Regions from separate parts of the Streptomyces sp. NPDC030862 genome, predicted to be linked through region 2. Evidence: riboswitches for the same ligand, from Rfam matches in the RefSeq annotation. Region 2 holds a riboswitch; the other holds the start of a gene.
What was found. A riboswitch is a leader RNA that binds a small molecule or an ion and turns the genes downstream of it on or off. The one in region 2 is predicted to bind S-adenosylmethionine.
Positions count from the first base shown of each region.

Region 1: it holds a riboswitch for S-adenosylmethionine, as region 2 does, so the genes downstream of both, ACZ42X_RS27225 (aminotransferase class V-fold PLP-dependent enzyme) here and thrC (threonine synthase) in region 2, are expected to answer to the same signal.

Region 1 covers NZ_JBVIEN010000011.1:3,268-19,094, reverse strand. The annotation lists gene ACZ42X_RS27280 (aminotransferase class V-fold PLP-dependent enzyme) at 1-1,066, opposite strand, end outside; gene ctaC (aa3-type cytochrome oxidase subunit II) at 1,506-2,474, shown strand; gene ctaD (aa3-type cytochrome oxidase subunit I) at 2,471-4,222, shown strand; gene ACZ42X_RS27265 (cytochrome c oxidase subunit 4) at 4,219-4,617, shown strand; gene ACZ42X_RS27260 (L,D-transpeptidase) at 4,733-5,989, shown strand; gene ACZ42X_RS27255 (hypothetical protein) at 5,993-6,394, opposite strand; gene ctaE (aa3-type cytochrome oxidase subunit III) at 6,571-7,191, shown strand; gene qcrC (cytochrome bc1 complex diheme cytochrome c subunit) at 7,268-8,077, shown strand; gene qcrA (cytochrome bc1 complex Rieske iron-sulfur subunit) at 8,074-9,123, shown strand; gene qcrB (cytochrome bc1 complex cytochrome b subunit) at 9,120-10,751, shown strand; gene trpD (anthranilate phosphoribosyltransferase) at 10,891-11,955, shown strand; SAM riboswitch class IV at 12,060-12,177, shown strand; gene ACZ42X_RS27225 (aminotransferase class V-fold PLP-dependent enzyme) at 12,352-13,719, shown strand; partial or broken gene ACZ42X_RS27220 (glycerate kinase family protein) at 13,712-14,860, opposite strand; gene ACZ42X_RS27215 (SLC13 family permease) at 14,857-15,827, opposite strand, start outside.
Region 2 covers NZ_JBVIEN010000009.1:284,289-300,115, forward strand. The annotation lists gene groL (chaperonin GroEL) at 1-1,259, opposite strand, end outside; gene ACZ42X_RS24800 (cold-shock protein) at 1,593-1,796, opposite strand; gene ACZ42X_RS24805 (ubiquitin-like small modifier protein 1) at 2,209-2,487, opposite strand; gene thrC (threonine synthase) at 2,522-3,838, opposite strand; SAM riboswitch class I at 3,832-3,979, opposite strand; gene ACZ42X_RS24815 (glucosyl-3-phosphoglycerate synthase) at 4,096-5,052, shown strand; gene ACZ42X_RS24820 (alpha,alpha-trehalose-phosphate synthase (UDP-forming)) at 5,098-6,549, shown strand; gene otsB (trehalose-phosphatase) at 7,050-7,901, opposite strand; gene ACZ42X_RS24830 (DUF3263 domain-containing protein) at 7,938-8,168, opposite strand; gene ACZ42X_RS24835 (extracellular solute-binding protein) at 8,191-9,408, opposite strand; gene ACZ42X_RS24840 (SIS domain-containing protein) at 9,588-10,490, shown strand; gene ACZ42X_RS24845 (ROK family protein) at 10,631-11,542, shown strand; gene nagA (N-acetylglucosamine-6-phosphate deacetylase) at 11,542-12,693, shown strand; gene ACZ42X_RS24855 (1-phosphofructokinase family hexose kinase) at 12,822-13,751, shown strand; gene ACZ42X_RS24860 (class II fructose-bisphosphate aldolase) at 13,777-14,643, shown strand; gene ACZ42X_RS24865 (CBM35 domain-containing protein) at 14,659-15,606, opposite strand; gene cdgB (diguanylate cyclase CdgB) at 15,766-15,827, opposite strand, start outside.

The DNA of each region.
Region 1 (15,827 bases), on a different contig from region 2:
CGACGTCCGCCTCCGGCGTACCGAACGGCAGCGAGACCCGTACGTTGCCCTCCGACAGCACGCCCATCGCGCGCAGCACATGGCTGGGTGTCAGGGTCGAGCTCGTACACGACGAGCCGGACGACACCGAGAAGCCCGCGCGGTCCAGCTCGTGCAGCAGGGTCTCCCCGTCGACATAGAGACACGAGAAGGTGACGAGGTGCGGCAGCCGCCGCACCGGGTCGCCGACCACCTCCACGTCCGGCACCGACTCCGACACCCGCGACCGGATCCGCTCCACCAGCCCCCGCAGCCGCGCCGCCTCCGCGTCCGCCTCGGCCCGTACGGCCCGCAGCGAGGCCGCCGCGGCGACGATGGCCGGAAGGTTCTCGAACCCGGCGGCCCGCCCCGACTCGCGCTCGTCCGCCGGGCCTTGGGCGGCGAACCGGACACCCTTGCGGACGACGAGCAGCCCCACCCCCGCGGGACCGCCCCATTTGTGGGCACTCGCGGTCAGCAGCGACCAGTCGCCGGCGACCGGACCCCAGCCCAGCGACTGCGCCGCGTCCACCAGCAGCGGCACCCCGGCCGCCCGGCACGCCTCGGCCACCTCGGCCACGGGCTGCTCGGTGCCCACCTCGTGGTTGGCGGACTGGAGGCAGGCCAGGGCGGTGCCGGCGCGCAGGGCGGCGGCGTACGCGGCCGGGTCGACCCGCCCGGCCCGGCCCACCGGCACCTCGGCCACCGTGCCGCCGTCCGCCTCGTGGGCGGCCGCCGAATGGAGCACCGAGGAGTGCTCGACCGCCGACACGACCAGGTGCCGCCCGACACGCCGACGCCCGGCGAGCGCCCCGGCAATTCCGGAGTGCACCGCACGTGTCCCCGAAGGGGTGAAGACGAGCTCGTCCGGACGGCACCCCACGGCCTCCGCCGCGGCCTCCCGCGCCGCGTCCAGCAGCATCCGCGCCCGCCGCCCCTCGCGGTACAGCCGCGCCGGATCGGCCCACCCCTCGTCGAGCGCCGCGAGCAGCGCCTGCCGGGCAACGGGGTGGAGGGGAGCGGAGGAAGCGGAATCGAAGTAGGCCACGCCCCCACGCTAAACCCGAGCCCCTGGCCCCAGGGCCTCCACCATCACCTCTTGAGCCTCCGGCCTTCATCTCCGGAGCCTCCGGCCCGCACCTCCGGCGCCTGTGGCGAGCGAGCCAAAGGGGCGCGCGGGCGTCGAAAGAGAGAACGCGCGGAGGGTCGTGAGGGACGAACGACCCGAGCGGGGGTACCTCCCACGCCCGCAGGGCGTAGGGGGAGATCGACCGTCGACGCACGCTTCAGCGCCCCGGAGGCAAGCGAGCCCACCCAAAAAGGGGGTCCGGCGGCGCGTTGGGCACCCTCCCCGCGCGACCCCAAATAGCGTCCAGTAGGGTTTGGTCCGCATAAACATCCAAACCCCTGCCCGCGTCAGGGCCGGCGACCGACCAGCGTGACGGCCGCAGCCGACCGCGCGGGCGAGACTCTCGGGAAGGCGCTACGTGAGTCCCAACGGCTCCGACCGCTCGTCGCGGCGCCCGATGCGGCGGAAGCTGCCGCAGGTGCTGACTGCGGGCCTGATCCTGGCTACCGCCTCCGGTTGCTCGTACAACTGGGAGGACTTCCCCCGCCTTGGTATGCCCACCCCGGTGACGGAGGAGGCTCCGCGGATCCTCTCCCTCTGGCAGGGCTCGTGGGCGGCTGCGCTCGCCACGGGCGTGCTGGTCTGGGGCCTGATCCTGTGGAGCGTCATCTTCCACCGGCGCAGCCGCACCAAGGTCGAGGTTCCTCCGCAGACCCGGTACAACATGCCCATCGAGGCGCTGTACACGGTGACCCCGCTCATCATCGTCTCGGTGCTGTTCTACTTCACCGCACGCGATGAGTCGAAGCTCCTCGAACGCTCCAAGAACCCGACGCACACCATCAACGTGGTGGGCTACCAGTGGAGCTGGGGCTTCAACTACGTCGAGAACGTCGACGGCAATGCCGACACGGACGCCAAGTCCGCCAAGGAGATCGGTGCCATTCCGGACCGGTTCCAGAAGGAGTTCCCGGCGGGCGCCGAGGGCGTCTACGACTACGGCATCCCCGGCACCCGGAATCCGCAGAACGGCAACCCGGGTCCGACCCTGTGGCTGCCGAAGGGCGAGAAGGTCCGGTTCATCCTGACGTCCCGTGACGTCATCCACTCCTTCTGGGTGCTCCCCTTCCTGTTCAAGCAGGACGTCATCCCGGGCCACACGAATGTCTTCGAGGTGACCGCCACCCAGGAGGGCACCTTCAGGGGCAAGTGCGCCGAGCTCTGCGGCGTCGACCACTCCCGGATGCTGTTCAACGTCAAGGTGGTCTCCCCGGAGCGCTACCAGCAGCACCTGAAGGAGCTGGCCGAGAAGGGGCAGACCGGCTTCATCCCGTCGGGCATTGAGCAGACGGACCCGGCCAGGAACTCGGAGACCAACCAACTGTGAGCATCCTCAACGAACCTCAGGGTGCCGCCACGGCAGCCGACGGCTCGGTGAACGAGCCGTATGAGAACGAGCACCCCGTGCGGCGCAGGCGGCCCGGCAATGTCGTCGTCAAGTGGCTGACCACCACGGACCACAAGACGATCGGCACGCTCTACCTGGTCACGTCGTTCGTCTTCTTCTGCATCGGCGGTCTGCTGGCGCTCTTCATGCGCGCCGAGCTCGCCCGTCCGGGTACGCAGATCATGTCGAACGAGCAGTTCAACCAGGCGTTCACGATGCACGGCACGATCATGCTGCTGATGTTCGCGACGCCGCTGTTCGCCGGATTCGCCAACTGGATCATGCCGCTGCAGATCGGCGCGCCCGACGTGGCGTTCCCGCGGCTGAACATGTTCGCCTACTGGCTGTACCTGTTCGGCTCGCTCATCGCGGTGGCCGGCTTCATCACCCCGCAGGGTGCCGCCGACTTCGGCTGGTTCGCCTACACCCCGCTGTCGGACTCGATCCGCTCGCCGGGCGTCGGTGCCGACATGTGGATCATGGGTCTGGCCTTCTCCGGCTTCGGCACGATCCTCGGCTCGGTCAACTTCATCACCACGATCATCTGCATGCGCGCCCCGGGCATGACGATGTTCCGCATGCCGATCTTCACCTGGAACGTGCTGCTGACCGGTGTCCTGGTCCTGCTCGCCTTCCCGGTGCTCGCCGCCGCGCTCTTCGCGCTGGAGGCGGACCGCAAGTTCGGCGCGCACATCTTCGACCCGACCAATGGCGGCGCGCTGCTGTGGCAGCACCTCTTCTGGTTCTTCGGTCACCCAGAGGTGTACATCATCGCCCTGCCGTTCTTCGGCATCGTCTCGGAGATCATCCCGGTCTTCAGCCGCAAGCCGATGTTCGGCTACATCGGCCTGGTGGCCGCGACGATCGGCATCGCCGGTCTGTCCGTGACGGTGTGGGCGCACCACATGTACGTCACCGGCGGTGTGCTGCTGCCGTTCTTCTCCTTCATGACCTTCCTGATCGCGGTCCCGACCGGTGTGAAGTTCTTCAACTGGATCGGCACCATGTGGAAGGGCTCGCTCTCCTTCGAGACGCCGATGCTGTGGACGATCGGCTTCCTGATCACCTTCACCTTCGGTGGTCTGACCGGTGTCATCCTGGCCTCGCCGCCGATGGACTTCCACGTCTCGGACTCGTACTTCGTCGTCGCGCACTTCCACTACGTCGTCTTCGGCACCGTGGTCTTCGCGATGTTCGCCGGCTTCCACTTCTGGTGGCCGAAGTTCACGGGCAAGATGCTGGACGAGCGGCTCGGCAAGATCACCTTCTGGACGCTGTTCATCGGCTTCCACGGCACCTTCCTGGTGCAGCACTGGCTGGGTGCCGAGGGCATGCCGCGTCGTTACGCGGACTACCTCCACGCCGACGGCTTCACCGCGCTGAACACGATCTCCACGATCGCGTCGTTCCTGCTCGGCATGTCGATCCTGCCGTTCTTCTACAACGTCTGGAAGACGGCCAAGTACGGCAAGCCGGTCGGCGTCGACGACCCGTGGGGCTACGGCCGCTCCCTGGAGTGGGCGACGTCCTGCCCGCCGCCGCGGCACAACTTCCTCACGCTGCCGCGCATCCGGTCGGAATCCCCGGCGTTCGATCTGCACCACCCCGAGATCGCAGCGGTCGGCCAGCTCGAGAACCACGGGCAGAAGGACACCGCGCTGTTCGGTGGCAAGGAGGTCGGCAAGTGAAGATCCAGGGCAAGATGTTCATCTGGCTGAGCGTCTTCATCCTCGCCATGGCCATCGTGTACGGCCTGTGGTCGAAGGAGCCGGCCGGTACGACGGCGCTCTTCCTGGCCTTCGGCCTGGCGATCATGATCGGCTACTACCTGGCCTTCACGGCCCGGCGCGTGGACGCCATGGCGCAGGACGACAAGGAGGCCGACGTCGCGGACGAGGCCGGTGAGGTCGGCTTCTTCTCGCCGCACAGCTGGCAGCCGCTCTCCCTGGCCATCGGTGGCGCCCTCGCCTTCCTGGGCGTCGCCCTCGGCTGGTGGCTGCTGTACTTCTCCCTGCCGCTGATCCTGATCGGTGTCTGGGGCTGGGTGTTCGAGTACTACCGGGGCGAGAACCAGAACCAGTAGTCGTACGGTTCGTCTCTCTCCAGGGGACCCGGTGACCTCCACAGGGAGGTCACCGGGTCCCTCTTTTGGTTGCATCCCGCGTGCCGCGGTCGACAGCTCTTCCTACGGTGTGCTCATGAGCCACACGAGCCGCTTGCGCACCGCCATAAGCTGCACCCTCCTGGTCGCCGTCACCGGAGCGAGCGCGACCGCGTGCGGTGGCCCGGAGGGCCACCCCCTCTCCGCGGAGCCGTACGACGCGGCTCGGCAGGTCACCTTCAACGGCCCCTCGGAGGGCCGCAAAGCGCCGCTCGACAAGCCGCTCGAAGTCACCGCCAAGGCCAAGGACGGCCGCATCACGGACGTCACGGCCCGCGACGAGGCCGGTCACTACCTGGCGGGCGAGCTCTCCGCGGACGGCAGCCGCTGGCGCTCCACGGGGTCCCTGACGGCCGGCGCCCGCTACACCGTCAGGGTGGCCACGGAGGACCGTGAAGGCGCTCCTGGCGTCCGTACGCTGACATTCGAGACGGCACCCGCAAAGAAGGTGCTGACCGTGCGATTCGGCCCGCAGGCGGGCACGTACGGCGTCGGACAGCCCATCACGGCGGAGCTGAGCGTCCCCGTGCGGTCCCGTGCCGGCCGCGCCGCCGTCGAACGCTCCCTGAAGGTCCGCTCCACCCCGGCCGTCGAGGGCTCCTGGTACTGGGTGGACGACAGGAAACTTCACTTCCGCCCCAAGGACTTCTGGCCCGCGGGCGCCTCCGTCACCGCCACCGGCAGGCTCGCCGGCGTACGGATAGACGGCGACCTGTACGGCGGGCCCGTCAAGCCCCTGTCCCTGACCATCGGCGACCGCATCGAAGCCATCACCGACGCGGCGGCCCACCAGATGACGGTCAAGCGCAACGGGCAAGTGATCAACACCATTCCGGTGACCACCGGCAAACCGGGCTTCGCCACCCGCAACGGCATCAAAGTGGTGCTCGGCAAGGAGCAGTTCGTCCGGATGCGCTCCACCACCGTCGGCATCGCCGCGGGCAGCAGCGAGTCCTACGACCTGCCCGTCTACTGGGCCACCCGGGTGACCTGGAGCGGCGAGTACGTCCACGCGGCGCCCTGGTCCGCCGGGTCGCACGGCTTCGCCAACGTCAGCCACGGCTGCACGGGCATGTCCACCGGCAACGCCGCCTGGTTCTTCAAAACCGTCCGTCCGGGGGACGTCGTCGCCGTCGTCAACAGCGGGGGAAGCCCGATGGACCCCTTCGGCAACGGCTTCGGCGACTGGAACATCCCCTGGGACAAGTGGCGCACGGGCAGCGCCCTCGTGGACGCCGCCCGGCCGGGCGTCAACCCCGCCGACGCGGCGAGAGTCCGTCCCGCCGCGCTGTGACCGTCAGGCCTCGACGGCCAGCCTGCTGCGCAGCAGCGCGGCCAGGGAGTCGGCCAGCTCCACCGGGTCCACCGGCAGCGTCACGGCCGCGTCGGCGCGGCTCCAGGTGGCCAGCCAGGCGTCCTGCGGGCGTCCGATGAGCAGCAGCACGGGCGGGCAGCGGAAGACCTCGTCCTTGATCTGCCGGCACACCCCCATGCCCCCGGCGGGCACCGCCTCGCCGTCCAGGACGCAGACGTCGATCCCGCCCTGGTCCAGCCGCTCCAGCACGGCCGGCAGCGTCGCGCACTCGACGTACTCGACCGGCGGAACGTCGGCCGCGGGCCTGCGCCCGGCCGCCAGCCGCACCTGCGCGCGGGTGTTGGCGTCGTCGCTGTAGACCAGGACGGTGGCGCTCGACTGCATTGTTCCTCCGAGTACGTCGGCGGTGAGGGCAGGTAAGGCAGGTACCGATGGGCCGGATGCTACTCCTCCCCACACCGCGTCAACACCGGTTCGGATGGGCCGTTCGGGCTGGACGGAGCGCATCAACACACCGAACGGCACCCCCCGGAGTGAGGGCGGGATAAGCGACCGACATAATGTCGGTCGTGGCGACAGCAACGACAGTAGAAACCGGGCACGCGCACCCGTCGGTCAATCGGCCGAACCTCACCAGCGTCGGAACCATCATCTGGTTGAGTTCCGAGCTGATGTTCTTCGCGGCCCTCTTCGCGATGTACTTCACCCTTCGTTCGGTGATGGGTGCCGAGTTCTGGTCCCAGCAGGCGGGACACCTGAACTTTCCGTTCTCGGCGACCAACACCACGATCCTGGTGCTCTCCTCCCTCACCTGTCAGCTCGGCGTGTTCGCCGCCGAGCGGGGCGACGTGAAGAAGCTCCGGACGTGGTTCATCATCACGTTCGTCATGGGTGCCATCTTCATCGGCGGCCAGGTCTTCGAGTACACCGAGCTGGTCAAGGACGCGGGCCTCTCGCTCTCGTCCGACCCGTACGGCTCCGTGTTCTACATGACGACCGGCTTCCACGGACTGCACGTGACGGGCGGCCTGATCGCCTTCCTGCTGGTCCTTGGCCGGACGTACGCGGCGAAGAGGTTCACCCATGAGCAGGCAACCGCCGCCATCGTCGTGTCCTACTACTGGCACTTCGTCGATGTCGTCTGGATCGGCCTCTTCGCCACGATCTACATGATCAAGTAATCGGGCCCGTACCTCCGGTACGCCCGAACACATCCAGCAAGCATCGACGCAGAAGATCCTGACACCGGGGTAATCCGTGAAAAAGCTCTCCGCACGACGACGCCATCCGCTGGCGGCGGTCGTCGTCCTACTTCTCGCGCTGGCGGCCACTGGGGGGCTGTACGCCGCGTTCGCACCCGCGGACAAGGCGCAGGCCGACGAAACCGCCCAGTCACTCGCCATCGAGGAGGGCAAGAAGCTCTACTCCGTCGGCTGTGCCAGCTGCCACGGAACCGGCGGTCAGGGCACCTCCGACGGCCCGAGCCTGGTCGGCGTCGGCGCCGCCTCCGTGGACTTCCAGGTCGGCACCGGCCGTATGCCGGCGCAGCAGCCCGGCGCCCAGGTGCCGGAGAAGCCGAACATCTACTCGCAGGCGCAGATCGACCAGCTCGCCGCGTACGTCGCGTCCCTGGGCCCCGGCCCGGCCACGCCGACCGAGAAGCAGTACAGCCCCGACGGGGCGAACATCGCCCGCGGTGGTGACCTGTTCCGCACGAACTGTGCGCAGTGCCACAACTTCACCGGCGAGGGTGGTGCGCTCACCAAGGGCAAGTGGGCGCCCAGCCTCGAGGACGTGAGCGAGAAGCACATCTACGAGGCCATGCAGACCGGCCCGCAGAACATGCCGTCCTTCCCCGACACCACCATGCCGGAGAAGGAGAAGAAGGACATCATCGCGTACATCAAGACCGTGAACGGTGACGAGACCCCGACTCCCGGCGGCTTCGCGCTGGGCGGTCTGGGACCGGTCAGCGAGGGCCTGTTCGGCTGGATCTTCGGTCTGGGTTCGCTGATCGCTGTTGCCGTCTGGGTCGCGGCCCACACCGCTAAGGCCAAGAAGTCATGAGTAGCCAAGACATTTCCGAAGAGAGCCTGCCGCACAAGCAGGACGCCGCGCACGGCACGGCGGTAGCCGAGAACCCGTTCGCCGACCCGGGGCTGCCGCCCCACAAGCCGCGCATCCAGGACATCGACGAGCGGGCCGCCAAGCGGTCCGAGCGCACGGTCGCCCTGCTGTTCACGCTGTCGATGCTGGCCACGATCGGCTTCATCGCCTCGTTCGTGATCTTCCCGGTCGACAAGATCGTGTACGTCTGGCCGCTCGGCCACGTCAGCGCGACCAACCTGTCGCTCGGCCTGACGCTCGGCATCGCGCTCTTCTGCATCGGCGCGGGCGCGGTCCACTGGGCCCGCACCCTGATGTCCGACCACGAGGTCGCGGACGACCGTCACCCGATCGAGGCCGCGCCCGAGGTCAAGGCCAAGGTCATGGCCGACTTCGCCGACGGCGCGCGGGAGTCCGCGATCGGCCGCCGCCCGCTGATCCGCAACACGATGCTCGGCGCGCTGGCCATGGTGCCGCTCTCCGGCGTGGTGCTGCTGCGCGAGCTGGGCCCGCTGCCCGAGAAGAAGCTGTTCCACACCTCGTGGGCCAAGGGCAAGCAGCTCATCAACATGAACACGAACGAGCCGCTGCGTCCCGAGGACGTCGCGGTGGGCTCGCTGACCTTCGCCAAGCCCGAGGGCCTGGAGGAGCACGACCACGAGTTCAACACGAAGATCGCCAAGGACGCCCTGATGATCGTCCGGATCCAGCCGGAGGACATCAAGGACAAGCGCGAGCTCGAGTGGTCGCACGAGGGCATCGTGGCCTTCTCCAAGATCTGCACCCACGTGGGCTGCCCGATCTCCCTGTACGAGCAGCAGACCCACCACGTCCTCTGCCCGTGCCACCAGTCCACCTTCGACCTCTCCGACGGCGCCCGCGTCATCTTCGGCCCGGCCGGTCACGCCCTTCCGCAGCTGCGGATCGGCGTCAATGACGAGGGCTTCCTCGAGGCGCTCGGCGACTTCGAGGAGCCCGTCGGTCCTGCATTCTGGGAGCGCGGATGAGCACCACGACCGCAACAGACGCACAGCGGAAGGCGCCCGCCGGCGAGCGGGTGGCCGACTGGGCCGACGGCCGTCTCGGGATCTACTCCCTGGCCAAGGCCAACATGCGGAAGATCTTCCCGGACCACTGGTCCTTCATGCTGGGTGAGATCTGCCTCTACAGCTTCATCATCATCATCCTCACGGGTGTGTACCTGACGCTGTTCTTCCACCCGAGCATGAACGAGATCGAGTACCACGGCTCGTACGTGCCGATGCAGGGCATCCGCATGACCGAGGCGTACGCCTCGACCCTGGACATCAGCTTCGACGTCCGCGGTGGTCTGCTCATCCGGCAGATCCACCACTGGGCCGCGGTGGTCTTCCTCGCCGGCATGTTCGTGCACATGATGCGCGTCTTCTTCACCGGCGCGTTCCGCAAGCCGCGTGAGATCAACTGGCTGTTCGGCTTCCTGCTGTTCGTCCTGGGCATGTTCACCGGTTTCACCGGTTACTCGCTCCCGGACGACCTGCTCTCCGGCACCGGTGTCCGCTTCACCCAGGGCGCGATCCTGTCCACGCCGATCGTCGGCACGTACATCTCGATGTTCCTGTTCGGCGGGGAGTTCCCGGGCCACGACATCATCGCCCGGTTCTACTCGATCCACATCCTGCTGCTGCCGGGCATCATGCTCGGCCTCGTGGTGGCGCACCTGATCCTGGTCTTCTACCACAAGCACACGCAGTTCCCCGGCCCCGGCCGGACGAACAAGAACGTCGTCGGCATGCCGCTGCTGCCGGTGTACATGGCCAAGGCCGGAGGCTTCTTCTTCCTGGTCTTCGGTGTCATCTCGGTCATCGCCGCGCTGTTCACGATCAACCCGATCTGGGCGCTCGGCCCGTACCGTCCGGACCAGGTGTCCACCGGCGCCCAGCCCGACTGGTACATGGGCTTCGCCGAGGGTCTGATCCGTGTCATGCCGGGCTGGGAGATCACCCTGTGGGGTCACACGCTCGTCCTGGGCGTGTTCATCCCGCTGGTCGTCTTCGGCATCATGCTCGGCGCGATCGCGATGTACCCGTTCATCGAGTCGTGGATCACCGGTGACAAGCGGGAGCACCACCTCCTGGACCGGCCGCGCAACGCGCCGACCCGGACCGCCCTCGGTGTCGCCTGGGTGACCGCGTACATGATCATGCTGATCGGTGGTGGCAACGACATCTTCGCCACTCACTTCCATCTGTCGATCAACGCGATCACCTGGTTCGTCCGGATCTTCTTCTTCCTCGGTCCGGTCATCGCCTTCGTCGTCACCAAGCGGATCTGCCTGGGTCTGCAGCGGCGCGACAAGGACAAGGTGCTGCACGGCCGGGAGACCGGCATCATCAAGCGCCTGCCGCACGGCGAGTTCGTCGAGATCCACGAGCCCCTCAGCCAGGCCCAGCTGCACGCGCTCACCGCGCACGAGCAGTACACGCCGGCCGAGATCGGCCCGACGGTCGACGAGAACGGCGTCGAGCGCAAGCCGACCCGCACGGAGAAGCTCCGCGCCAAGCTCAGCAAGGGCTACTTCGGGGACGGCAACCAGGTCCCGAAGGCCAGCGTGGAGGAGTACAAGGAGATCACCAGTGGCCACGGCCACCACTGATCGACCGGCACTCGCCGCCTGACCCACACGGTCGCCACACCGCACAGAGCCCCGTCCATTCACCGGACGGGGCTCTTTGCCGTGCCCGTGGCTCGATAGGCTGTGGTCATCCCCGTACACACGGACACCAGGAGCGACCATGAGCGCTGTGCAACCCGCTGGAGGACCGAGCTCGGCGGGCCGCTCCTGGCCCGTGGTGCTGAACGGCCTGCTGGAGGGGCGCGACCAGAGCGCCGACGACACGGCGTGGGCGATGGACCGCATCATGAGCGGCGAGGCCACCGACGCCCAGATCGCCGGGTTCGCCGTGGCCCTGCGCGCCAAGGGCGAGACCGTCGAGGAGATCTCCGGCCTGGTCCGGACGATGTACGCGCACGCCAACCTGATCGAGGTGCCCGGCCCGTCCGTCGACATCGTCGGTACGGGCGGCGACGGCGCCAAGACCGTCAACATCTCCACCATGTCGGCGATCGTCGTCGCCGGCACCGGCGCCAAGGTCGTCAAGCACGGCAACCGCGCCGCCTCCTCCGCCTCCGGGGCCTCGGACGTCCTGGAGAAGCTCGGCGTCAATCTGGAGCTGACGCCCCGGCGGGTCGCCGAGGTGGCCGAGGAGGCGGGCGTCACCTTCTGCTTCGCGGTGAAGTTCCACCCCGCGCTGCGCCATGTGGCCGCCGCCCGCAAAGAGCTCGGCATCCGCACCACCTTCAACTTCCTCGGGCCGCTGACCAACCCCGCCCGGGTCAAGGCCCAGGCCACCGGTGTCGCGGACGCCCGCATGGCGCCCATCCTCGCCGGGGTCCTCGCCGAGCGCGGCTCCTCCGCGCTGGTCTTCCGCGGCGACGACGGCCTGGACGAGCTGACCACCACCGCCACCTCGAAGGTGTGGGTGGTACGGGACGGGGCCGTGCGCGAGGAGTCCTTCGACCCGCGGGACGTGGGCATCGCGCTCGTACCGGTCGAGGCGCTGCGCGGGGCGGACGCCTCGTACAACGCCGATGTGGCGCGCCGGCTGCTGGCGGGGGAGACCGGGCCCGTGCGGGACGCGGTGCTGCTCAACTCCGCGGCGGCGCTGGTGGCGCTGGAGCCCACGGACGCGCCGCTCGCCGAGCAGATCCGGGCCGGCATGGCCAAGGCGGCCGAGTCCATCGACTCGGGCGCGGCGCGCGCGGCGCTCGACCGGTGGGTGGAGGCCAGCCACCGCTGAACACGCGCGGGTGGGTGTGACGCGAGGCGCGGTCCGGCCCCTCTTGTCTCAAGAGCCGGACTGCGCCTTGCGCATGCCGAGACGTATGGCATGATGCCATTCAAGGTCATGAGTGACAGCGACTACGGCCCCGGCCCGCTGTCCGGCAACCCTCCGTCCGTGGCGGGGTGCCCCGGGTGAAGACCAGGTCGCAGGCAGCGAGGTCTGCGGCAAGCGCGGACCCCTGCACACCCTGGGGTCCTGGTCCTCAAGGGAGCAGTCTCGTGAGCAAGCGAATGCGATAGGGCGTATCGCCCCTTCTTCGGCACCCCCTTTTTCCTTCCGCCGCGTCCGCACCCCTGTGACACCCCTGTGCGTCGACGCGTCGAATTCGCCTGCCCTGTACGGGAGTTCGCCATGTCCGTCTTCACCGCTGCCGCCGATCAGTCCGTTTGTACGCCGCTGCCCGTTCTGGGCCGAGATGTCACCGTGCCGCTCGTCACCGGCGGTGAGGTCACCTACGCCGCGCTCGACTACGCCGCCAGCGCGCCCGCGCTCCAGCGGGTGTGGGACGACGTCGCCGCGTACGCCCCGTACTACGGCAGCGTGCACCGCGGCGCCGGGTACCTCTCACAGCTGTCGACCGACCTCTTCGAGAACAGCCGCGCCACCGTCGCCGAGTTCCTCGACTGCCGCGAGGACGACGAGGTCGTCTTCACCCGCTCCACCACCGACTCGCTCAACCTGCTGGCCGCCGCCCTGCCCGCCGACTGCCAGGTGTTCGTCTTCGAGACCGAGCACCACGCCTCGCTGCTCCCCTGGAGGGACGCCCGCGTCACCTACCTCAACGCGCCCCGTACGCCGGGCGAGGCGGTCGACACGCTGGAGCGCGCCCTCGCCGACCGCGACCCCTACGGCCCGGCCCTCGTCTGCGTCACCGGCGCGTCCAATGTGACGGGTGAGCTGTGGCCGGTACGGGAGCTCGCCGCCGCCGCCCACGCGCACGGCGCCCGCATCGTGCTGGACGCCGCCCAGCTGGCGCCCCATCACCCCGTGTCCGTACGCGACCTGGACGTCGACTGGGTCGCCTTCTCCGGGCACAAGCTGTACGCGCCGTTCGGCTCCGGCGTGCTCGCCGGACGGGCCGACTGGCTGCAGGAGGCCGAGCCGTACCTGGCGGGCGGCGGCGCGTCGCGCACGGTGGCCCGGCGGGCCGACGGCGGCGTCGACGTCGAGTGGCACACCACCGCGGCCCGCCACGAGGCCGGCTCGCCGAACGTCATCGGCGCGTACGCCATCGCCTCCGCCTGCAAGGCGCTGACCGAGGCCGGCTTCGACGACCTGGTGGCGCGCGAGCGGTACCTGATCGGCAGGGTGCGCGAGGGCCTGGCCGAGGTGCCCGAGGTGCGGGTGCTGTCGCTCTTCGGCGACGACGCGCCCCGCGTCGGCGTCATCTCCTTCGTGGTCGACGGCTGGAACAGCTCGCACTTCGCGGCGGCGCTCTCCGCCGAATACGGCATCGGCGTGCGCGACGGCCTGTTCTGCGCCCACCCGCTGGTGCGGACGCTGCTCGGCAGCGACCCGCAGCAGATCGGCGAGTGCGGCTCGCCCGAGGCGGCTCCGCCCGGCGAGAAGTCGCTCAACGCGATCCGGGTCAGCTTCGGGGCGGGGACGCCGGATGAGCACGTCGACCGTTTCGTTCGGGCCGTGAAGGAGCTCGTGCGGGACGGGGCGAAGTGGAACTACCGTACGGAGGACGGGCGTTGTGTGCCCGACCGCGGCTGACCAGGCGCGTGCCCACCAGGACCGTGCGCAGCGCCCGCTCGGCCGCGTCCGCCAGCAGTTCGGCCGCCCGCTCCAGGGACTCCTGGAGCGGCAGCGGCCCGGGCGCCAGCGACTCGTAGGCGTCCAGCTCCGCGTCGCGGGCGCCCGGGCCGAGCGTGCCGGCCAGCGCGAGGACCGGCACCCCCGCCTCCCGGGCGCGGCGCGCCACCTCGCCCGGGATCTTCCCGCGCACGGTCTGCGCGTCGAGGGCGCCCTCGCCCGTGATGACCAGGTCCGCGCGGGCCAGCCGCGCGCCGAGGTCCAGCCCGTCGAGCAGCACCTCGAACCGGGGCAGCAGCCGGGCGCCGAGCGCCGCGAGCCCCGCGCCCAGGCCGCCGGACGCGCCGGTGCCGGGCGCCCCGCGCAGGTCGACGCCCGGGGCGAACGCCTCCGTGAGCGCCGCCGCCCAGCGCTCCAGCGCCGCCGACAGGACCTCGACCTGTTCCGGTGACGCGCCCTTCTGCGGGCCGAAGACCCGCGCCACCCCGCGCTCGCCGCACAGCACGTTGTACGGGTTGCACGCCACCAGCAGCTCGGCCTCCGCCAGGCGCGGGTCGAGCCCGTCGGCGTCGATGGCCGCGAGTCGCCCCAGAGCGGCGCCCCCGCGCGGGAGTTCGCGGCCGTCCGCGTCCAGCAGGCGTACGCCCAGCGCCTGGAGCGCGCCGGCGCCCCCGTCCGACGTACCGGAGTCGCCGCAGCCGACGAGGATGCGGCGGGCACCGGAGTCCAGGGCCGCGCGCAGCAGTTCGCCGACGCCGTACGTGGTCGTGGCGCCGGGGTCGCGGCGGCCGGGCTCCACCAGCGCGAGACCCGCGACGGCGGCCATCTCCACCACCGCCGAACCGTCGCCGAGCAGCGCGAAGTGGCTCTCCACGGGTGAGCCCAGCGGCCCGGTCGCCACGCACGGCACCAGCCGCCCGCCGGTCGCGGCGGCCAGCGCCTCCGCCGTACCCTCGCCGCCGTCGACCAGCGGGATCAGGTCCAGCCGCGCGCCCGGCAGGACCCGCCGCACGCCCTCGGCGATGGACTCGGCGGCCTGCCGCGCGGACAGGGACTCCTTGAAGCCGCTGGGCGCGACGGCGATGCGGTACGAGTGGCTCATGGCTGGGACTCCAGGAGGACGGGCACGCCGAGCAGCGGCCAGACGGTCAGGGCGAACAGCAGCACCACGCCCGCGGTGAGCGGGGCCAGCACGGCCGACAGCCGCAGCAGGTCACGCGGCGTATAGGTGGGCACGCCGTCCGGTACGTCCGCGAAGAGGGCCACCGGCTTGGCCGACGCGGGCAGCGTGTGGCAGAACCCGGCCGCGGCGGTGGACGCCAGCGCCGCCGTGACCGGATTGACCCCGGCGGCCGCCGAGGCCGCCACCACCAGCGGCACCAGCACCGAGGAGCGGGCCGAACGGGACTGCAGCACCAGGTGCGCGGCCGTGGAGACGACCACGACCACGGTGAGGAACACCCACGGCGGCGCGTCCACCGGCAGCCCCGCCACCAGCCACCCCGCCGCCCCCGAATCCGCGAGCGCCACACCCATCGCCATCGTCGCCGCCATGAACAGCAGCAGCGGCCACGGCACCGTCCGCAGCGCGTCCTTGAGCCGTACGGTCCCGAGCGCGGGCGACGACGCGACCACCGCGCCGATCAGCGCCACCACCGCGGGCGACACCCGGTGCAGCGGCTCGCTGCACCACAGCACCACCACCGTGGCCAGGAGCAGCGCGCAGCGCGCCTCGGCGATGGACAGCGGCCCGGTCACCGGCGCGGGGGAGTGCGCCTCGATGTCGGCGGGAGTGATGCGCACCGGGCCGCGCCGGTCGGCCCGCGAGGTGGAGGTCAGCAGCACCGCCTCGGCGGCCAGATGGGACGAGACGACCGCGAGCGGCAGGCCGAGCAGCAGCCACTCCACGAACCCCAGCCGCTGCCCCGACTGCTCCCACAGCACGTTGACCGTGATCAGGTGAGCGCCCGCGCCGATCAGCGTTGCCACGGCGGACAGCAGCACGACGGTCGGGAAGAGCAGCGCCAGCATCACCACCAGCCGCCCCCGGTCCGCCAGCACCTTCGCCA
Region 2 (15,827 bases):
GCCTGGATCAGGGCCACGCCACCACCGGCGACGATGCCCTCCTCGACGGCCGCCTTCGCGTTGCGAACGGCGTCCTCGATGCGGTGCTTGCGCTCCTTGAGCTCGACCTCGGTGGCGGCACCGGCCTTGATGACGGCCACGCCGCCGGCCAGCTTCGCCAGGCGCTCCTGGAGCTTCTCGCGGTCGTAGTCCGAGTCGGAGTTCTCGATCTCGGCGCGGATCTGGTTGACGCGGCCCTGGACCTGCTCGCTGTCACCGGCACCGTCGACGATCGTGGTCTCGTCCTTGGTGATGACCACCTTGCGGGCGCGGCCCAGCAGGTCGAGACCGGCGTTCTCCAGCTTGAGGCCGACCTCCTCGGAGATGACCGTGCCGCCGGTGAGGATGGCGATGTCGTTCAGCATGGCCTTGCGGCGGTCGCCGAAGCCCGGGGCCTTGACGGCGACGGACTTGAAGGTGCCGCGGATCTTGTTGACGACCAGCGTCGACAGGGCCTCGCCCTCGACGTCCTCGGCGATGATCAGCAGCGGCTTGCCCGACTGCATGACCTTCTCCAGCAGCGGGAGGAGGTCCTTCACGGAGGAGATCTTGGAGTTGACGATCAGGATGTACGGGTCCTCCAGAGAGGCCTCCATACGCTCCATGTCGGTGGCGAAGTACGCCGAGATGTAGCCCTTGTCGAAGCGCATACCCTCGGTGAGCTCCAGCTCCAGACCGAAGGTCTGGGACTCCTCGACGGTGATGACGCCTTCCTTGCCGACCTTGTCCATCGCCTCGGCGATGAGCTCGCCGATCTGCGTGTCGGCGGCGGAGATGGAGGCGGTGGAGGCGATCTGCTCCTTCGTCTCGACCTCCTTCGCCTGGTCGAGCAGCGCACCGGAGACGGCCTCGACGGCCTTCTCGATGCCGCGCTTCAGGGCCATCGGGTTGGCGCCGGCGGCGACGTTGCGCAGACCCTCGCGGACGAGCGCCTGGGCGAGGACGGTCGCGGTGGTCGTACCGTCACCGGCGACGTCGTCCGTCTTCTTGGCGACTTCCTTGACCAGCTCGGCGCCGATCTTCTCGTACGGGTCCTCGAGCTCGATCTCCTTGGCGATGGAGACACCATCGTTGGTGATCGTGGGGGCGCCCCACTTCTTCTCGAGGACGACGTTGCGACCCTTGGGGCCCAGGGTCACCTTGACGGCGTCGGCGAGCTGGTTCATGCCGCGCTCGAGGCCGCGCCGTGCCTCCTCGTCGAACGCGATGATCTTGGCCATGTGAAGTGGTCCTCCCGGACTGGGGTGGATGCTCCGGACCGCGCTGGCGCCCGCGACGGACGGCCTGCATGCCCCTGTGGTTCCTTGCCCCACCGGCCTGCGGACCTCACCGACTCGGTCCTTCGTTGTCACTCTCACCTTCAGAGTGCTAACGCCAATGATTAGCACTCGACCCCTTCGAGTGCAAGCTCCTCCCACGGATCTCCCAGGGATCGAGAGCCCTCGATCCCCTCCGCGTGTACGCGTGCGCGCACGCGCGAGGGGCCCGCATCCTGTGCGGATGCGGGCCCCTCGGCACCACTGTGAAAGTCGCTGGCCGAAACGCGTCTGCCGCTAGCCGGCGAGCTTGACCATGTCCGCCTGCGGACCCTTCTGGCCCTGCGAGATCTCGAACTCGACTCGCTGACCTTCCTCCAGGGTGCGGTAGCCGTCCATCTGGATCGCGCTGTAGTGGACGAATACATCCGCACCACCGTCGACCGCGATGAAGCCGTACCCCTTCTCCGCGTTGAACCACTTGACGGTGCCCTGAGCCATGCCTAACTCCCCTATTACTGGCCCTTGCACAGGACCGCACTTCGCGGACCCGGGTCAGACCTCACCCGCTGACAGGAACGGGTGTGCGCCGGAACGCGTCGACCGCCGCTGAATGTATCTGTCCAACTGCCGTCTGCAACAGGTCAATCGGACGAGAATTCCGAGCATGCGTGAACGGAAAAGTAGGCGGAATTCGCCAGAATCCTGGGCAAGTCGGGCCCGGCAAAGCGCACATTCGGCGCATCAGGCACGGGTACTTTGACTGCATCTTGTCGCGCCGGGGCGTGAATTCATATGCGCGTGACATGACCGGCGGCGGGGGCTTCCCCAACTCTACCGCGCTCAACCATGCGGAAATGCCCCCTGCGCACCGTGTGCGGAGGGGGCAATTCCGGAAAGCGCTATCCCTGGGCTAGCAACCGCCGGCCACGGCGGGAATGATCGACACGCCCGCGCCGTCCGGCGTGGCGGTCTCCAGACCCTGCTCGAAGCGGACGTCGTCGTCGTTCACGTACACGTTGACGAAGCGGCGCAGCTTGCCCTGGTCGTCCAGGACGCGGGCGGCGATGCCCGGGTGGTTCTTCTCCAGCGACTCGATGACCTCGGCGAGGGTCGCGCCCTCCGCCGGGACCTCGGCCTGGCCGCCCGTGTACGTGCGGAGGATGGTGGGGATGCGCACGTTGACGCTCATGTCGTGATGCCTTTCAGTACGAGCTCAGGTCGGGTCAGGCCAGGCCGGCGTCGCGGAACGCGTCCAGGCTCGGGCGGATCGTGGCGGTCGCCTGCGAGGTGGCGGCCACGGCGTCGAGGGTCTTCAGGCCGTCGCCCGTGTTGAGCACGACCGTGGTGAGGGACGGGTCCAGCACACCAGCCTCGATGAGCTTCTTCGTCACGCCCACGGTCACACCGCCCGCCGTCTCCGCGAAGATGCCCTCCGTACGGGCCAACAGCTTGATCGCGTCGACCACCTGCTCGTCGTTGACGTCCTCGACCGCGCCGCCGGTGCGGCGGGCGATGTCCAGGACGTACGGGCCGTCGGCGGGGTTGCCGATGGCGAGCGACTTGGCGATGGTGTTCGGCTTCTGGGGGCGTACGACGTCGTGGCCGGCCTTGAAGGCGGCCGACACCGGGGAGCAGCCCTCCGCCTGGGCGCCGAAGATCTTGTACGGCTTGTCCTCGACCAGGCCCAGCTTGATGAGCTCCTGCAGCCCCTTGTCGATCTTCGTCAGCTGCGATCCGGACGCGATCGGGATGACGAGCTGGTCGGGCAGCCGCCAGCCGAGCTGCTCGCAGATCTCGTACGCGAGCGTCTTCGAGCCCTCCGCGTAGTACGGGCGGAGGTTGACGTTCACGAAGCCCCAGCCCTCGCCGAGCGGGTCGCCGATGAGCTCGGAGCAGAAGCGGTTGACGTCGTCGTAGTTGCCCTCGATGCCGACCAGGTCACCGCCGTACACCGCGGCCATGACGACCTTGCCCTGCTCCAGGTCGTGCGGGATGAACACACAGGAGCGGAAGCCGGCCCGGGCGGCGGCGGCGCCGACCGCGCCCGCCAGGTTGCCGGTGGAGGAGCAGGACAGGGTGGTGAAGCCGAAGGCGCGGGCGGCCTCCAGGGCTTGGGCGACGACGCGGTCCTTGAAGGAGTGCGTGGGGTTGCCGGAGTCGTCCTTGACGAAGAGCTTGCCCGGCTCGACGCCGAGCTCGCGGCCCAGGTTGTCGGCCTGGACGAGCTTGGTCCAGCCCGGGTTCAGGTTCGGCTTGTCCGCGACGTCGGCGGGGACGGGCAGCAGGGGCGCGTACCGCCAGATGTTGGCGGGCCCGGCCTCGATCCGCTTGCGCAGGGCCTCGGGGTCGCCGCTCGGCAGGTCGTACGCGATCTCGAGCGGCCCGAAACACTGCTCGCAGGCGAAGAGGGGGCCGAGGGGGAAGCGCTCACCGCATTCGCGACAGGAGAGGGCGGAGGCGGGCCCGAGGTCGACGTTCTGGGTGGCGTCCGGGGTGGCGACGGTCTGTACAGCCATGGAGGCGAGGCCCTTTCTCCTCATCTTCCTCATGGCGCACTTCGCCATGAGACGGATTTGGCACCTTCCCTAGCCGGGGCCTCGCGTTGCGCAGATGTGCGAGTGCCGACTGGAGGGTTGCCGGGGCTTCAACGGGCCGTATCCCTCTGCCCCTCTGGATGAGCGGTATTCGATTGTGTGCGCGGGGGACCCGACAGGTGACGGTCATCCGCGTTGTTCAAGACTGTAACCGAACCCCTGGACGCTTGAGATGGTCGTCCGATACGCGAGATGGAGATCACGTGCTGGAAGAGGTGGAGCGCTGGCTGGACCGGCGGTCCTGGTCCGTTGCGGAGCGACCGCTCGACCGGCTGCTCGCGGCGAAACGCGGGGCGACCCGCGGTACGACCGTCAGTGTCGTCCTGCCGGCGCTCAACGAGGAGGCGACGGTCGGCGAGATCGTCACAGTGATCCGCCGCGAGCTGATGTCCGGCGCCGTGCCGCTGGTGGACGAGCTGGTGGTGATCGACTCGGGCTCGACCGACCGTACGGCGGAGGTGGCGCGCGCGGCCGGGGCGCGGGTGGAGCACCGGGACGCGATACTCCCCCGGATACCGGCGCTGCCCGGCAAGGGCGAGGTGCTGTGGCGGTCGCTGTTCGTGACGAGCGGCGACATCGTGTGCTTCGTCGACGCGGATCTGGTCGACTTCTCGGCGGACTTCGTGTCCGGGATCGTGGGGCCGCTGCTGACCGACCCGTCCGTGCAGTTCGTGAAGGCGATGTACGACCGGCCGCTGGGCGGTGCCGTCGGCCAGGGCGGGCGGGTGACGGAGCTGGTGGCGCGGCCGCTGCTGAACCTGCACTGGCCGCAGCTGGCCGGGTTCGTCCAGCCGCTGGGCGGCGAGTACGCGGCGCGGCGCTCGCTGCTGGAGCGGCTGCCGTTCCCGGTGGGGTACGGGGTGGAGCTGGGCCTGCTGGTGGACGCGCTGCACACGGTGGGGCTCGACGCGCTGGCGCAGGTGGACGTGGGCGTGCGCAAGCACCGGCACCAGGACGACCGGGCGCTGGGGCGGATGGCGGCGGCGATCTACCGGACGGCGCAGCTGCGGCTGTCGCGGGGGCACCTGGTGCGGCCGCGGCTGACGCAGTTCGACCGGGGGGAGACGGGGTTCGTGCCGCGGACGCACGCGGTGGACACGGAGGAGCGGCCGCCGATGGCGAGTGTGGCGGAGTACACACGGCGGCGGCGCGTGGCGTGACGGGCGTACGTTTGAGCGTTTCGGCTACGGGCTAGGTTCGTCTCCATGGCGCCCCAGATTCTCGTTGCTTCGAACAGAGGTCCGGTCAGCTACGTGCCGCGTGCGGACGGCACGCTCGACGCCCGGCGCGGCGGGGGCGGGCTGGTCTCGGGCCTGTCCGCGATCGGGCCGGACGCGGGGGCGCTGTGGGTGTGCGCGGCGCTGGGCGACGGCGACCGGGAGGCGGTGCGGCGCGGGATCTCCGAGCCCGGTGTGCGGATGCTCGACATCGACGCGGCGACGCACTCGGCGGCGTACAACGGCATCGCGAACTCGGTGCTGTGGTTCGTGCACCACATGCTGTACCAGACGCCGCTGGAGCCCGTGTACGACGCGGAGTTCCGGCGCCAGTGGGACGCGTACCGGCTCTACAACCGGGCCTTCGCGGCGGCGCTGGCGGCGGAGGCGGACCGGGACGCGACGGTGATCATCCAGGACTACCACCTGGCCCTCGCCCCCGGCATGCTGCGCGAGCTCCGCCCCGACCTGCGGATCGGGCACTTCTCCCACACGCCGTGGGCGCCGCCGGAGTACTTCCGGATGCTGCCGGACGACATCGCCGAGGAGCTGCTGCTCGGCATGCTGGGCGCGGACCGCCTCGGCTTCCTCACCTCGCGGTGGCGGCGCGCCTTCCAGGACTGCTGCCAGGCGGTGCTCGGGCACTACGACGGGATGGCGTACTGGCCCCGGGACCAGGAGCCGAGCTTCGAGTACCGCATCCCGGGCCACCAGCGGCGGCGGACGTACCTGGGGGTGCACGGCCTGGGCGCGGACGCGGACTTCCTGCGCGAGCGGTCGCGGCGGGCGGACGTGGACGACCGGATGGCGGCGCTGCGGGAGCAGATCGGCGGGGCGGACCGGCGCGTGATCGTCCGCGTGGACCGCACGGAGCTCTCCAAGAACATCGTGCGCGGCCTGCTGGCGTACCGCGCCCTCCTGGAACAGCGCCCGGAGTGGCACGAGCGGGTGGTCCACCTCGCCTTCGCCTACCCCTCCCGGCAGGACCTGCCCGTGTACCGCGAGTACACGGCGCGGGTGTCGCAGCTGGCGGACGAGATCAACGCGGAGTACGGCCGCGACGGCTGGACCCCCGTCATCCTCCACGTCGAGGACGACTTCGCCCGCTCGCTGGCCGCCTACCGCCTCGCGGACGTGGCCCTCGTCAACCCCATCCGCGACGGCATGAACCTCGTCGCCAAGGAGGTCCCCGTCGTCTCCGACCGGGGCTGTGCGCTGGTGCTGTCGCGGGAGGCGGGCGCGTACGAGGAGCTGCGCGACGAGGCGATCACCGTGAACCCCTACGACGTGACCGGCACGGCCGAGGCGCTCCACGAGGCCCTGACGATGCCGACGGCGGAACGCGACGAACGCACGAAGCGCCTCGCCTCCGCGGCGACGGCGCTCCCGCCCCACCAGTGGTTCCTGGACCAGCTGCACGCGCTGCGGGAGCTGGGCTAGGGGCCTGGTCCCCCACCCCTCCCCCTACGCCCTGGCGGGCGCGGGGGGACCCCCACTTCCCGTAACCGGGGCTCTGCCCCGGACCCGGGGGTGTCGTGTATGTGGGGGCTGACGCCCCCACCCCCCTTGGGCGCGCCCGCTTCGCGGCGCGAAGCCGCCGCCCCAGGGGTGCGGGGCGCAGCCCGCACAGCCGGCCCGCTGCCACAGCGGGCGCGGCGCGAAGCTGCCGCCCCAGGGGGTGCGGGGTCCAGCCCGCACAGCCGGCCCGCTGCCACAGCGGGCGCGGCGCAAAGCTGCCGCCCCAGGCACGGGGCCCCAGCTCTCGTCTCGCCGCCGCCGCACGGATGTGCAGGGGCGGCGCGAAGCTGCCGCCGTAGGGGGTGCGGGGCGCAGCCCCGCTAACCCGACCCCGGGGGTCTGGGGGCGCAGCCCCCAGTTACGGGAAGTGGGGGTCCCCCCGCGCCCGCCAGGGCGTAGGGGGAGGGGTGGGGGAAAGGCCCTCAGCGCCCGGACACCTGACGCGCCAGCGACTGCAGGAGGTCCACCACCGCCGGCGGGCCCGGGACCGCCAGGTCCGCGCGGGTGGCGAGGTCGGGGACCTCGGCGCTGGCGCTGCAGATGAGGAGGCCCGGGGTGCCGTCGGAGCGGAGTTTCTCGACGGCCGCGAAGGCGGGGAGGTCGCCGAGGTCGTCACCGGCGTACAGGACCGTCGTGGCGCCGGTGGCGCGGACGTGGTCCGTGAGGGCGACGCCCTTGTCCATGCCCGGGGGCCGCAGCTCCAGGACCAGGCGGCCGGGCTCCAGGACCAGGCCGTGGCGGGTGGCGAGGTCGGCGAGGGGCTCGCGCAGGGCGTCGAAGGCGGCCTGCGGGTCCTCCGCGCGGCGGGTGTGGACCGCGACCGCGCGGCCCTTCTCCTCCGTCCAGGTGCCGCGCCAGGCGCCCGCGCGGTCCAGGACGCCCGGCAGCTCCGCGCGGACCGCCGCGACGCCCGGGTGCTCCGGGGCCGCGCGGACCGTGCCCGTCACGGCGTCCCAGCGCTCGGCGCCGTAGTGGCCGAGGACGACGAGGTGTTCCAGGCCCGGTACGCCGGCGAAGCCGCCGTACCGTACCGCCACGCCCGCCGGGCGGCCGGTGATCACGGCGATGGACGCGACGTGCGGCGCCAGCGCCGCGAGGGCGGCGACCGCGCCGGGGTGGGCGCGCGCCTGCTCGGGGTCGTCGACGATCTCGGCGAGGGTGCCGTCGAAGTCGAGGCCGATGACCGCCCGCTCCGGATGGGCCAGGAAGGAGTCGAGGCCCTCGCGGCCGGCGCTGGTGGTGGGGCGCGGCAATGCGTTCTGTTCGGTGCCCATGAGCGGAAACCTATCCACCGGCGCCGGTGGACACACCTACCGCCGGGCCTCCCGCGCCGCCCGCACCCGCCGCAGCCGGTTGACCGTCACGGGGTCGTGCCGCAGCGCCCTCGGGTCGTCGAGGAGCGCGTTGAGCAGCTGGTAGTAGCGCGTCGGCGACAGGCCCAGCTGCTCCCTGATCGCCCGCTCCTTCACGCCGGGGCCCGGCCACGAGCGGCGCTCCATGGCCAGGACGGCCTGATCACGAGCACTGAGGTCGGCGGTCATATGAAGAACATAGCGACTCGGGCTACTCGGCCGCTTCCGCGTCCGTCGCCGCCTTCGCTATCCCCTGCAGCACCGCCTCCGGGTCCCCGTCCGGCGCCACCGCCTGGCCGATGGTGCGCTTGACGCTCTCGCTGACCTTCGCCCACGACGTCTCGCCCACCGGGTACAGCTCCGACGTGGGCAGCGCGTCCAGGAACGGCTTCAGGTCCGCGTGCTCGGGGTCGGCGGCCATCGCGCTGTTCGCGGTGACGGTGACCGGGAGGATGTCGTACCGGTCGGAGAACTCCAGCACGTTCTTGTCCTGGTAGACGAAGTCCAGGAACGCGCCGGCCTCCCGCCGGTGGCCGTTCTGCTTGAAGGCCATCATCCAGTCGGCGACGCCCATCGACGCCTTGGCCCTGCCGTCGGCGCCCGGCAGCGGCACCGTGCCGACCTTCACGCCCGCCTTCTCGGCCGTCTGCATCAGCGTCGGGTGCCCGTTGAGCATGCCGACCTCGCCGCGCGTGAAGGCGTCGAACGCCTGCTGCCGGTCGAGCTTGCCGGGCGCGACGGGGCCGGTCAGGCCGGGGCCGACGAGCTCGTTCTTGAGCCACGTGAAGGTCTTGACGTTGTCGACGGAGTCGATCTCGTACGAACCGCCGCTGTCGTCGCGGTAGCCGCCGCCCCCGCTGAGCATCCACTGCATGGTCTCGGCCTGGGCCTCCTCGGAGCCCAGCGGCAGCGCGAAGGGGTACTTCACGCCCTCGTCCTTCAGCTTGGCGGCGGCCGCCGCGAGGTCGGCCCAGGTCTTCGGCGGCTTGACGCCCGCCTTGTCGAAGAGGCCCTCGTTGAAGAAGAGCAGCCGCGTGCTGGCGGCGAACGGCATGCCGTACTGCACCCGGTCGACCTCGCCGGCGCGGGCCAGCAGCGGCAGGAAGTCGGCCTGGGTGGGGACGGAGAGCAGTTCCTCCGCCTTGTAGAGCTTGCCCTGCTTGGCGTAGTCGGCGTACGCGCCGATCTGCGCGAGGTCGGGCGCCTCGCCGCGGTTCACCATCTCGGCGACCTCGCGGTCGACGTCCTTCCAGGACAGCACCTTCACATCGATCTTGATGTGCGGGTGGGTCTTCTCGAACTCCTTGGCAACGTTGTCCCAGTACGCCTTCGACGTGTTGGACTCGTTGCTTCCGTAGTCGGCGGCGACCAGCTTGAGGGTGACGCCCTCGGAGTCACCCGCCCCGCAGGCGGACAGGCTCGCCGTCATGCCGAGTGCGGCCACCGCCGCGGTCAGTCCCAGAGAGCGGCGTCGCTGCACAGCCTTGTCCCACCTTCATTCACCTACCGAGGGGATGAGGTCTACACCACTGGGTATCGCTTCCACAACTCCGGTCTGCTAGACCGGCAGGGACCTGTACGCGTACGAACGCCGTAGGAGTCCCTCGCATGTCCCGTACCGCAGCAGAGATTGCCACCCAGCCGGCCTGCTGGCGCCGCGCCGCCGAGGCCGCCGCGTCGTTCGCGGAGGGGCTCCCGCGCCCCGGCGAGCGGGTCGCCGTGACCGGGTGCGGCACGTCGTGGTTCATGGCGATCGCGTACGCGGCGCTGCGGGAGGCGGCGGGACACGGCGAGACGGACGCCTTCGCGGCCTCGGAGTTCCCGTCCTCGCGCGCGTACGACCGGGTCGTGGCGATCACCCGCTCCGGGACGACGACCGAGGTGCTGCGGCTGCTGGACGAGCTGCGCGGGCGCGGGGTGGCGACGCTGGCGCTGACCGCCGACCCCAAGACGCCGGTCATGGAGGCGGCGGACGCGGTGGCGGTGCTGGACTGGGCGGACGAGGAGTCGGTGGTCCAGACGCGGTTCGCGACGACGGCGCTGGCGTTCCTGCGGGCGGGGCTCGGTGACGTACCGGGTGTGAAGCCGGTCGGCGAGGCGGCGGTGGACGCGGAGCTGGCGGTGACGGAGCCGCTGCCGGAGGCGGTGCTCGCGGCGGAGCAGTGGACGTTCCTGGGCCGGGGCTGGGCGTACGGGCTGGCGCTGGAGGCGGGGCTGAAGATGCGCGAGGCGGCGGGCGCGTGGACGGAGGCGTACCCGGCGATGGAGTACCGCCACGGCCCCATCGCGATCACCGGTCCGGGGCGGGTCGCGTGGGTCTTCGGCGCGCTGCCGGAGGGCCTGGCGGCCGAGGTGGCGCGGGTGGGGGGCACGCTGCACGCGCACGCGACGGCGGACCCGATGGCGGACCTGATCCGGGCGCAGCGGCTGGCGGTGGCGCTGGCGGAGGCGAAGGGGTACGACCCGGACCGGCCGCGCAACCTCACGCGGAGCGTGATCCTGACCCCGTAGCCGTAGGCAGGGTCGTACGGAAAGCGTTTTGTATGCGCTGACAACAATCCACGGGAGTGGACTAGACCTTTCACGGGTTCACGAGCCACACTGTCTCCGTGAGACGACACGTCATCGCCCTCGATGTGGGCGGCACCGGCATGAAGGCCGCCCTGGTCGGAGCCGACGGGGCGCTGCTGTACGAGGAGCGCCGCGCGACCGGCCGGGAGCGCGGCCCCGACGCGGTCGTGGAGTCCATCCTCGGCTTCGCCGCGGACCTGCACGCCCACGGCCGCGAGCGGTACGGCACCGGCGCCGTGGCCGTCGGTGTCGCCGTCCCCGGCATCGTCGACCGCGACCACGGCGTCGCCGTCTACTCCGCCAACCTGGGCTGGCGCGACGTCCCGCTCCGCACCCTGCTGGCCGAGCGGCTCGGCGGGCTGCCCGTCGCCCTCGACCACGACGTCCGCACCGGCGGGCTCGCCGAGGGCCGCGTCGGAGGGGGGCAGGGCACCGACCGGTTCCTCTTCGTCCCGCTGGGCACCGGCATCGCGGGCGCCATCGGCATCGGCGGCACCATCGAGGCCGGCGCCCACGGCCACGCCGGCGAGCTCGGCCACATCGTCGTCCGTCCCGGCGGCCCCGCCTGCGGCTGCGGCCAGCGCGGCTGCCTGGAGGCCGTCGCCTCGGCCGCCGCCGTCAGCCGGGCCTGGGCGGCGGCCTGCGGCGACCCGGCCGCGGACGCGGCGGACTGCGCCAAGGCCGTCGAGTCGGGCGACGAGCGGGCCGTACGCGTCTGGCGCGAGGCGATCGACGCGCTCGCCGACGGGCTGGTCACGGCGCTCACCCTGCTGGACCCCCGCACGCTCATCATCGGTGGCGGTCTCGCCGAGGCCGGGGAAACGTTGTTCACACCCCTGAGGGCGGCCGTCGAGGAGCGGGTCACGTTCCAGAAGCTGCCCGCCATCGTGCCGGCGGCCCTCGGGGACACCGCCGGATGCCTGGGCGCGGGCCTCCTCGCCTGGGATCTGCTCTCCACGGACCCCGCCCCTGACTCGGAGGTACCCGCCTGATGGCCGATCGCACTGTTCTCGCCGGCGCCCGCGTGGTGCTGCCGACCGGGACCGTCGACAGCGGGCGGGTGATCGTCGAGAACGGCCGGATCGCCGAGCCCGCCCACGTACCCGACGGCGTCCCGGCCGTGGACCTCGCCGGGCACTGGGTCGTCCCCGGCTTCGTCGACCTGCACAACCACGGCGGCGGCGGCGCGTCCTTCACCTCCGGCACGGTCGAGGAGGTCCTCCAGGGCGTCCACACGCACCGGCTGCACGGCACCACCACCCTCGTCGCCTCCACCGTCACCGGCGACATGGACTTCCTCGCGCACCGCGCGGGCGAGCTGTCCGAACTCGCCGAGCAGGGCGACATCGCCGGCATCCACTTCGAGGGCCCCTTCATCTCCCCCTGCCGCAAGGGCGCCCACAGCGAGGAGCTGCTGCGCCACCCGGACCCGGCCGAGGTGCGCAAGCTCGTCGACGCCGGGCGCGGCCACGCCAAGATGGTCACCCTCGCCACCGAACTGCCCGGCGGCATCGACTCCGTACGCCTGCTCGCCGAGCACGGCGTCATCGCCGCCATCGGGCACACGGACGCCACGTACGAGCAGACCGTCGAGGCCATCGAGGCGGGCGCCACCGTCGCCACGCACCTGTTCAACGCCATGCCGCCGCTCGGCCACCGCGCCCCCGGCCCCATCGCCGCGCTGCTGGAGGACGAGCGGGTCACCGTCGAGCTCATCAACGACGGCACGCACCTGCACCCGGCGGCGCTGGAGCTGGCGTTCCATCACGCGGGCGCGGCGCGGGTCGCGTTCATCACCGACGCGATGGACGCGGCGGGCTTCGGCGACGGCGTCTACCACCTCGGGCCGCTGGAGGTCGAGGTGCGCGACGGCGTGGCCCGGCTGGTGGAGGGCGGCTCGATCGCGGGCTCCACGCTCACCCTCGACACCGCCTTCAGACGGGCCGCGACGGTCGACGGGCTGCCCGTCGAGTCGATCGTCCAGGCGCTCTCCGCCAACCCGGCGAAGCTGCTCGGCCTGTACGACAAGGTCGGCTCGCTGGAGCCGGGCAAGGACGCGGACCTGGTCGTCCTGGACGCCGACTTCACGCTCAAGGGCGTGATGCGCAAGGGCGCCTGGGTGATCGAGCCCCAGCTGGCCTGATTCCGGCCCGTGCCGACGCGGGGCGCCGGCCTGAGCGGCAAGATTGGCCCTAGGCCAACCGCCCCGCGTTTGGCATGATCAGGGCCCGGAAGACGCCGAAGACGACTGGGCTGGGGGTGCGCCACCACATGATCCTCACGGTCACCCTCAACACCGCCCTCGACCTCACCTACACCGTCGGCGCCCTGGTGCCGAGGTCGTCCCACCGCGTCACCGACGTCACCGAACGCCCCGGCGGCAAGGGCCTCAACGTCGCCCGCGTCCTCGCCTCGCTCGGCCACGAGACGGTGGTCACCGGCTTCGCCGGCGGCACCACCGGCGAGGTCGTCCGCGGCCTGCTCGCCCCGCTGCCCGGCGTGCGCGACGCACTCGTACCGATCGCGGGCGCCACGCGCCGCACGGTCGCCGTCGTCGACGCCTCCACCGGCGACACCACGCAGCTCAACGAACCCGGCCCCGTCGTCTCCCCCGCCGAGTGGTCGGCGTTCCTCTCCTCGTACGACGCCCTCGTCGGCGGGGCGAGCGCCGTCGCCCTGTGCGGCAGCCTGCCGCCCGGGGTGCGCGTCGGCGCGTACGCGGAGCTGATCCGCCGCGCCCGCGCCGCCGGCGTACCCGTGCTGCTCGACACCAGCGGCGAGCCGCTGCGCCGGGGCATCGCCGCCCGCCCCGACATCGCCAAGCCCAACGCCGACGAGCTCGCGCACCTCACCGGCGCCCGCGAGCCGCTGCCCGCCACCCGCGACGCCCGCCGCCGGGGCGCCCACGCCGTGGCCACCTCGCTCGGCCCGGACGGGCTGCTCGCGGTGACCCCCGACGGCACCTGGCGGGCGGCGCCGCCCGCGCCGGTGAAGGGCAACCCGACGGGCGCGGGCGACTCGGCGGTCGCCGGGCTGCTGTCCGCGCTGGTCGAGGGCGAGGCCTGGCCGGAGCGCCTGCGCCGCGCGGTGGCGCTGGCGACGGCGACCGTGCGGGCCCCGGCCGCCGGCGAGTACGACCCCCGGACGTACCAGGAGCTTCTGGACCGGATCACGGTGACGGAGCTGGTCGCAGCCGCGTAAACGGAGCCCTACGGAGGTCCCCGAGATGCCCCTCGTTCCCACCGGCGAGCTCATCGCCCAGGCCAGGGCGGCGCGGCGCGCGGTCGCCGCGTTCAACGTCATCACGCTGGAGCACGCGGAGGCCATCGCGGCCGGGGCCGAACGGACGGGGGCGCCCGCCATCCTCCAGATCTCCGAGAACGCCGTACGGTTCCACGGCGGCGACCTCTCCGCCATCGCCGCCGCCGCGTCCGCCGTCGCCCGCGGCTCCACCGCCCCGCTCGGCCTCCACCTCGACCACGTCGTCTCCCGCGACCTGCTGCACGCGGCGTACGCCGAGGGCTTCGGCTCGGTGATGTTCGACGCCTCGAAACTGCCGTACGGCGACAACGTCAAGGCCACGGCCGAGGCGGTGCGCTGGGGCCACGAGCGCGGCATGTGGGTCGAGGCGGAACTGGGGAGGATCGGCGGCAAGGACGGCGAACCCCCGTTGGACGCCCACACCCCCGGGGTGCGAACCGACCCGGCCGAGGCCGCCGCCTACGTCGCCGACACCGGGGTCGACGCCCTGGCCGTCGCGGTCGGCTCCACGCACGCCATGACCGCGCGCACGGCGACCCTCGACCACACCCTCATCGCCGCCCTGCACGACGCCGTCCCGGTCCCCCTGGTGCTCCACGGCTCCTCGGGCGTCCCGGACCCCGAGCTCCGCGCGGCGGTCGCCGCCGGCATGACGAAGATCAACATCGGTACGGCCCTGAACACGGCCTTCACGGGCGCGGTGCGCGCCTTCCTGGACGCCGACGCCGACGCCGACGCCGGTGCCTCGACCGTCGACCCCCGGAAATACCTCGTCCCCGCTCGCGAGGCGATGACGGGGACGGTGGCGCACTTCCTGACGGTCCTCGGCTGACCGAGGACCGGCCGATCAGGGCGTCCTGACCTCGAGCCAGTCGAGGATGGCGTTGCACTGGTTGCCCTGCTCGCACGAGATCTTGAGCTCGTTCTCGCCCTCCTTGAGGGTGACCGGCGCCCAGGTGGTCTGCCAGTTCTTCTCCCAGTTCGGGTCCGTGGAGCTGATGAAGTTCTTCAGACCGAGGGGGTTCGAGTTCGCCTTGCCGTTGACGGTCAGCGTGGCGTTGGCGTCCTGCGCGGGGATGGCGTAGCGCACGTACAGCTTGTACTCGCCCGCCTTGTCGACCTTCGCCTTCCAGGTGACGGAGGCGCCGACGGCGTTGAAGCCCGTCACATACGCGCCCTCGGTGCCTTCGGCACCCTTCACGTCCTTGGCCAGCACGGCGGGCGCGCCCAGCTGCAGCGTCGCCGCGTCCTGCTTCGGCAGCTCCTGCGGCTTGTCGTCCTCGCCGCCCTTGGAGGGCTCGCCGCTCGGGGACTCCTGGGCCTGGGAGGCGGGGGCCGAGGGGCCGGCCTGGTCGCCCTTGCCCTTGTCGCCGGTGTTGGTCAGGACCGCGACCGTGATGCCGATCACCACGACCAGGACGACCGCGATGGCGCCGATCAGCAGGCCCTTGGTGTTGGGGCCACCGCCCCGGCCGCCGCGCTGCGGGGCCTGCGGGGGCATCGCCTGGGGCGGCGGGCCGTACGTCTCGGGCGCGGCGTACTGCGGCGCGGGGCGCTGCTGCGGCGGGACCTGGGCGTGGCCGTGGCCGCCGTACTGGCGCTCGCCGACCGCGCGGACCTGGTTGTACGACGTTCTCGGCACACCGGGCTGCGCGCCTGCCGCGGGACCGGGATAGCCGTAGCCGCCCTGGCGCGGGGCCTGCGCCCCCGCCGCCTGCCCGTCCGCGTACAGGTAGCCGAACGGATCGTCGTCCTCGGGCGTGCCCGCGCCGTTGCCGTTGTTACCGGCAGCCATCCCTGGTCACTCCTCATCCCTGCTCGCCAGCGGTCACCGACCCGGGCGAGCCTACCCCGAACGGGCTAGGGGGTCCCCCGTGGATCTTGCCGGGCTCGCGTGGCCTGGCACGGGCATCTGCCCCCGCTCCCTGATCCGGCCTGATCCACGGGCGACCCCCTACCCAGCCCGTCGGTGAACCTTGGAGCGGGAGCGCTTCTCTATGTACATGCGCTGGTCAG